DNA from 3 places in the Streptomyces sp. NPDC013457 genome. Region 2 is predicted to be linked to each of the others. Evidence: riboswitches for the same ligand, from Rfam matches in the RefSeq annotation. Region 2 holds a riboswitch; each other region holds the start of a gene.
What was found. A riboswitch is a leader RNA that binds a small molecule or an ion and turns the genes downstream of it on or off. The one in region 2 is predicted to bind cyclic di-AMP.
Positions count from the first base shown of each region.

Region 1: another riboswitch for cyclic di-AMP. It lies ahead of ACF1G2_RS26290 (C40 family peptidase); the one in region 2 lies ahead of ACF1G2_RS18090 (transglycosylase SLT domain-containing protein).
Region 3: another riboswitch for cyclic di-AMP. It lies ahead of ACF1G2_RS28440 (transglycosylase family protein); the one in region 2 lies ahead of ACF1G2_RS18090 (transglycosylase SLT domain-containing protein).

Region 1 is NZ_JBICBL010000010.1:110,135-112,386, reverse strand. Features, by position in the region: gene ACF1G2_RS26295 (hypothetical protein) at 1-297, shown strand, start outside; cyclic di-AMP (ydaO/yuaA leader) riboswitch at 612-809, shown strand; gene ACF1G2_RS26290 (C40 family peptidase) at 813-1,289, shown strand; gene ACF1G2_RS26285 (ATP-binding protein) at 1,348-1,806, opposite strand; gene ACF1G2_RS26280 (8-amino-7-oxononanoate synthase) at 1,965-2,252, opposite strand, start outside.
Region 2 is NZ_JBICBL010000006.1:175,090-177,341, forward strand. Features, by position in the region: gene ACF1G2_RS18085 (phosphocholine-specific phospholipase C) at 1-431, shown strand, start outside; cyclic di-AMP (ydaO/yuaA leader) riboswitch at 717-903, shown strand; gene ACF1G2_RS18090 (transglycosylase SLT domain-containing protein) at 908-1,774, shown strand; gene ACF1G2_RS18095 (phosphoribosyltransferase family protein) at 1,783-2,252, opposite strand, start outside.
Region 3 is NZ_JBICBL010000011.1:251,189-253,440, reverse strand. Features, by position in the region: gene eno (phosphopyruvate hydratase) at 1-82, opposite strand, end outside; gene ACF1G2_RS28440 (transglycosylase family protein) at 466-1,152, opposite strand; cyclic di-AMP (ydaO/yuaA leader) riboswitch at 1,156-1,331, opposite strand; gene ACF1G2_RS28435 (transglycosylase family protein) at 1,590-2,252, opposite strand, start outside.

The DNA.
Region 1 (2,252 bases), on a different contig from region 2:
GAACTGCCGCCGCTGCCCGCCCTGACGCGTGCCGAGGGCGAGTTCATCGACGCGTATCTCGAAGTCGTCGACCTGCTCGGCCGGATCAATCCATCCAGGGGATCGCATACCTATGGGGCGCTGCGGGCGGCGCAGGCCCTGGTGGGGAAGGCGAGCGCCCTCCGTGACGCGCTGACGGTGATGCATGTCCGCGGGGAGGCCGAGGTCCACGCGGAGACATTGGCCCGTGCGTTGAGGGTGTTGGACGGGGAGCGCCGATCACAGCGGGTCACCGTGCCGGAGGCTCCGACGAGTTGACATTCCGGCGTGTCGTGTCGAGGTCCACTCGGAGCAGCGGAGCCGCAGAATCGCTCCCCCGTTCGGCGTAGTCGACGAATCGACATATGTGCGGGGTGAGTTGCGCAACGGGTGTACGCATCTGGCTGAATCGGGCGTTCAAGCCCTGGTCCGGGACTCGTCGGCGAAACCTCCGAAGATCACGAAACCTGCCTGTCCACCCGAATGGATCAGTCGTGAGGAGCCTCACATAACGTCGTTTCGACTCGGATTTCGCCCTGGTTGTGGGTCAAGATCCCTCACGACGACAAGCCCCCGCCACCGCGGCGGGGCGGTCCGGGCGGACGCCGAGTCCTGCCGCTGTCCCGGATGTCTGGTCGACAGGAGTGGATCGGCAGGAGTGGAGGACCCGAGCAGTACGGGACGGCCGGCCAGTGGGGCCGTTCCTCGGGGTGAAGCCGCAGCCGCGGCCGGGCAACTTCGCCAGCCCGAACCCGACAGGTCATCCTTCACAGGCGGCTGACGAAGGGTTGCGCATGAGTGCGCAGATTCATGTCCCGTCCATGCTGTCCCGGGCCGGAGCCGTCTCGGCTCTCACCCTCGCCGCCCTCGGCGGCACGATGCTGGCGCCAGGCGCAGCACCGGAGGCCCAGGCCGCGACGTCGCACGCCGGCAAGGCGCTGAACGTCGCCGCCTCGAAGAAGGGATCGCCCTACAAGTACGGAGCGGCCGGACCGACCCGGTTCGACTGCTCGGGGCTCACGCTCTACTCGTACAAGAAGGCGGGCAAGTCGCTGCCACGTACCGCGCAGCAGCAGTACAACAAGACCCGGCACATCAAGGCCTCCAGCCGCCAGAAGGGGGACCTGGTGTTCTTCCATTCGAGTGGCAGGGTCTACCACGTGGGGATCTACGCGGGTAGCGGCAAGATCTGGCACTCGCCCAAGACCGGCTCCTGGGTGAAGCTCGACAAGATCTGGTCGTCCAAGGTCTATTACGGCCGGGTCCGCTGACGCCGAGGTGAGCTGATACGGCGCGTGGGTGCGGTGGCGCCGCCGCACCCTCGCGCCCTCAGGAACCGGCCGGCTGGGACGCGAGCACCCGGTCCGGCGAGGCGGTCCAGGGGAGTTCGATCCAGACCGTCTTGCCGCCCTCGCTGGTCGGTGTGACGGAGAGCCGCCCGCCGGCCTCGGCCGCCAGGAAGCGGATGATGACCATCCCCCGGCCGTTGTCCTGCTGCACCGCGGCCGGAAGCCGCTTGGGCCAGCGGGGGTGGCTGTCGGTGACGCCGATGCGGAGCTGCTCCTCGCGCTCCAGGCGGATGTCGACGGTGAAGGTGGGCGACTGCCCGAAGGTGTGCTGGACCGCGTTGGTGGCCAGTTCGGAGACGATGAGCCGGACGGTGTCGGCGGTGTCCCCGGCCTCCGCGAGCCCCCAGCCGGTCAGGACGTCGGCGACGTATCTTCGGGCGGCGGACACCGAGGCGGGATCGCTCGGCAGAGTGACGGTTGCTTCCTGGTGGTCTGCCATGGCGACGCTGTCCCTTTCCCACCGGGCCCGGCCCGGATTGCGCTACGCGTCAGAGTGCCACCGATCGTGCCGCCTCGTATGGCGATCCACCAAGATATGTGCATATTTGTCGCTCGAAGCGGTGAACTCTGCTACGAGAGACCGTATTTGAGCTGCGGTCAGACGGTCGGGGGTGCTGTCCGCACGATCGTGGCGACGGCCTGCTCGATCTGCGCGTCCGTCAGATCCGCACGGGCCGTGAGACGCAGTCGCGAGACACCGTCCGGCACGGACGGGGGACGGAAGCAGCCGACGACGAGCCCCTGGTCACGGCAGTCGGCGGCCCACCGCAGCGCCGCCTCGGGCGAGGGCGCGCGCACCGAGACGACGGCCGCCTCCGGGCGTACGGCGGTCAGACCAGCCCCCGTGAGCATCCCGTGGAGCGTGGTGGCGACGGTCCTGGCACG
Region 2 (2,252 bases):
ACCCGGGCGCGACCGCCACGGACTACTTCAACATCGGACTCGGGTCCGGGTCGGGCAAGTACGACATCTCGATGATGGGCCCCAACCGCTTCCTGCGGCGCTTCATCGGGGACGCGTCCAAGGCCGGCAAGGCGATCGAGGTGGCGGCGCGGTTCGCGACCGAGCCGGGCACCGGGAAGACGGCGCTCTACCTCAGGATGACCAACACCTCGGCCGGTCCCGTGGCCTTCACGATCCGCTCGAACGCCTACCGCACGGACGGGCCGTGGACGTACACGGTCCCGGCCGGCTCATCGCGCGAGGACTTCTTCAACGCGGTGGCGTACAGCAACGGCTGGTACGACTTCACGATCACGGCCGACGTCGACGGCACCTGGTCACGCCGCTACACCGGCCACATCGAGACCGGCACAGCCAGCGTCACGGGCTGACGTACACCACCACTTCCGACAAAAAGGGACACAAGGGCAATTTCATGCCCTTGTGTCCCTTTTCTTGACTGGGTCGAAAATGCCCGTATGACCGTTTTGGGGTCACGGGTGACGTGAATCACGCGATGAGGACGCAACCTATGCGGAGGGGCATCTTCCCCTTACGCCGCACGGCAGTTCGGCGCGGCCGTGATCACTTGGAACGCATTTCTGAATTTCCTGTTCATTTCGCATCCATGCCCCACCTTGTTCCGTCCGACATTCCTCGCCTACGGTCACCTCGACCCGGACGGATCGCCGAATCCTGCCACCGTCCGAAAAGACCAGCCATTCACCCGTCGGCAGGAGCGGGGGACCCAGTTTTTTCGCCGTCCCGGATTTCCGGACCGGCTTGGGGTGTAGCCGCACGCGTGCGGCCGGGCAGCTCCAGCCCGAACCCGACAGCTCACCCCGCAGGCGCCGGAGAGGAATCCTGCATGTCCGCTCACGGTAAGCACCGGCGCCCCAAGCGACGTCCCCTCAGCCGAGGTATCGCCCTCGCAAGCACGGGTGGAGCCGCGCTGGCTCTCCCCCTCGTGGCCACGGCCACCGCGCACGCGGCGCCGAACACGGCACCCGCGGCCGCGCCCCTCGAGAAGACCGTCTTCAGCAGCCCGGCGAAGATCGCCGAATCGATTCCCACCGCCGGGAATTCCGCTGCCAAGATCTATACCGTCGTCCGTGGCGACTCCCTTTCCGTGATCGCGCACGAACAGGGTGTGCGGGGCGGCTGGAAGGCGCTGTACAAGGCGAATCGCAAGGCCGTCGGTGACAATCCGTCACTTATTCGTCCGGGGCTGGAACTCACGCTGAGCGGGAAGCCCGCGGCCGCGACGAAGCAGCAGAAGGCCCCGGCCCGTACGACGAGCACGGACCGCGCCGACCGCTCGCAGCAGCGCAGTGCCGCTCCCGGCGCCGCATCGGCCAAGACCGTGACCAAGGCCGCCCCGGCCAAGGCCGCGCCGGTCGCCGCCAAGAGCTACACCAACGACCTCGACGGCTGGATCCGCGAGTCGCTCGACGTCCTGCAGAAGTACGGCATCCCCGGTTCGTACGAGGGGATCCACCGCAACGTCATGCGTGAGTCCTCGGGCAACCCCCAGGCCATCAACCTCTGGGACTCCAACGCCGTCAAGGGCACCCCGTCCAAGGGGCTCCTGCAGGTGATCGAGCCGACCTTCCTGGCGTACCACGTGCCCGGTACGTCCATGGACCTGTTCGACCCGGTCGCCAACATCACCGCGGCCTGCAACTACGCCGCGGACCGCTACGGCTCCATCGACAACGTCAACGGACCGTACTGACGGACGCCCTAGAAGTGGTCGGCGAACCAGCCCGAGGCCAGTCGGCCGACCTCTTCCAGCGTGCCGGGCTCCTCGAAGAGGTGCCCGGCACCGGCGACGACCACGAGCCGGTTCTCGCAGGTGAGCCGCGCCTGGGCCGACTCGTTCAGCTCCTGCACGAGCGGGTCGCGGCCCCCCACGATCAGCAGCGTCGGAGCGCGCACCTGCGCGAGGCGCGCTCCGGCGAGGTCCGGGCGCCCGCCGCGCGAGACGACGGCGGCCACGTCGGAGAGCGGGTCCGCCGCGGCCCAGAGCGCGGCCGCGGCGCCGGTGCTGGCGCCGAAGTAGCCGATCCGCAGGCCGTCGAGGCCCGGCCGCCCCACCAGCCAGTGCGCGGCCCGGGCGAGCCGGCCGGCCAGCAGCTCCGTGTCGAAGACGTTGCCGCGGTCGTCGGCCTCCTCCTCGGTGAGCAGGTCGAACAGCAGCGTGCCGAGACCGG
Region 3 (2,252 bases), on a different contig from region 2:
CGACCTCGACCTCGACCGTGGGGTTGCCTCGGGAGTCCAGGATTTCCCGGGCTACGACGACGTCGATGGACGGCACGAGCATCTCCTTCTGGGATGTGACGCTAGATGTGACGCTTGCGGTGCAGGGTCGCTTTGGCCTTGCGACAAGAGCCTAACCGGCTCCGGGGCTCCCGCCCGCCGGGCGCCCGCCCCCTGGGACGAAAAAGGACCCGAGGGCATGCATCTCCGGCCAAAGCCCCCCAGAACTACTCGGCGGTAACTCCCGTGGGGCCGCGTTTCCGCCCGCTCCGGGGCCCCACTCCGGGGCCCCGCTCCGGAGTCGCGCTCCGGGGCCCTCTCCGGAGTCCCGGGAACACGGAACCCCGGCCCGGAGCGCACGGGGGAAAAGCGCTCCGGACCGGGGTGGTCACCGCGGGAGGGTCGTCGGACCCGCGTGAGCCGCCGGACTCACGCGAGCCGCGGGGCTCACTTCAGGTGAAGCTGCTGGCCCGGGTAGATCAGGTCGGCGTCCTCGACGACGTCCTTGTTGAGCTCGAAGAGCTTCGCCCAGCCGCCCTTGACGTCGTGGGCGGCGGCGATGGTGCTCAGGGTGTCGCCGGCGACGACCTTGTACTCGCCGTCGCCCTTCTTGACCTTCTTGCCGGTCGGGGTGGTGACGGTCTTCTTGGACTCGGCCTTCTTCGGGGCGGTCCGGGTCTCGCTGCGGGTCGTCGGCTGCTCGGCCTGACGCTCCTGCTTCGGGGCGGCCGGCGTGCTCTCGGCGGCGTCACCGGTGTAGGCGGCGCTGGAGAGGCCGACGCCGCAGCTCGGCCAGGCACCCTTGCCCTGACCGGCCAGGACCTTCTCGGCGATGGTGATCTGCTGCGACTTCGAGGCCTGGTCGGCGGTCGCGGCGTAGGCGGTGCCACCGTAGGCGGCCCAGGTGGAGGACGAGAACTGCAGGCCGCCGTAGTAGCCGTTGCCGGTGTTGATGGACCAGTTGCCACCGGACTCGCACTGGGCGACCTTGTCCCACTCGGAGGCCGTGGCGGCCGAGGCGGACCCGGTGGCCATCAGCGGGGCGGCGACGGCGACACCGGCGACACCGGCGAGGGCGACGGCGCGGGTGGCCCTGGAGGCACGACGGTGTTTGCCCTTGGCGGAAAACAGCATGGAACTTCTCCTCACCGACGCCTGCGAGGTGAGCTGTCGGGTTCGGGCCATGTGAGTTGCCCGGCCGCGCGACCTTGCGCGCGGCTTCACCCCAAGCCGGTCCGTCGGCCGTCTGTCTCAACGGCCGGGGGCGGCACTTACCTTGGGTCCCCCGCTCCTGCCTACGGCGCTTGACGCGACGACTGTTCCCATCGGCCGACGGCAGGATTCGGCGTTTCGGTCGACGGGGCCCGCGGTGGCGAGCGGTCTGACCGTAGACACAGACCCGGGGGAAGTTCAAAGAGGCCCAGGTCGGACATTTCACCCCCACTCGCCAGGGGGCGAAGGGTGTTTACGCAGGTGAGAGGTGACGGAAGCCGAGTTTGCGGACGGGACGCGCCAGTTGAGACAAAGAGACCCATGTCTCACTGGCGCAGAACCGGACATACAACCTCGAACTACCCCTGCTCAGAGCCCTGGTCGACACCCTGCCCGGCGGCCGAACCGAGACCGAGGTCGAGGCTCTGGCCAGGGAGGATCAGGTTCGGATCGGCACCCACCGTCGAACGGTTGGCGTCGTAGAGGGCGCCCCAGCCGCCCGGGAGCTCGTTCTGCTGGGCGATCACGGAGAGACTGTCGCCCGACTTGACGGTGTATTCGCCGATTGCATCGGAGATGTCCTGACCAGCAGTGGTGCCCGAACTGCCCGAAGAGTCCTTGTTGCCCTTACCGTCCTGCTTGACCTCGTCCACATCGGCGCCCCCATCGGTTGTCGGGGTGTCAGTCGGCAGGGCGTGTCGACCCTTTTCGCCATCCTTGCCCGGTATGACCGATTCCTCCGGGGCTGCGTCACCGCGGTGCTTCCCCGTGCCCGGGGTCGCCGACGTGCTCGGCGCGGTGGGTGTGGTGGACGGCTCGGGAGTGGCGGACGGCTCACCCTCCTCGTCGCCGTTCCCGTTGCCCGGAGTGGCGCCCTCGGAGGCGTCGGCGTCGGGCGAGCCCGTCCCGTCGCCGGCCGGCATCCCCGCGGTCCGGTTCGACTCGGGAAGGGGGCCCGTGGGCTCCGCCGGCTTCACGGCCGGGCCCGGGTCGACGTCCGGCTTCGCGCCGTCCTTCGTCAG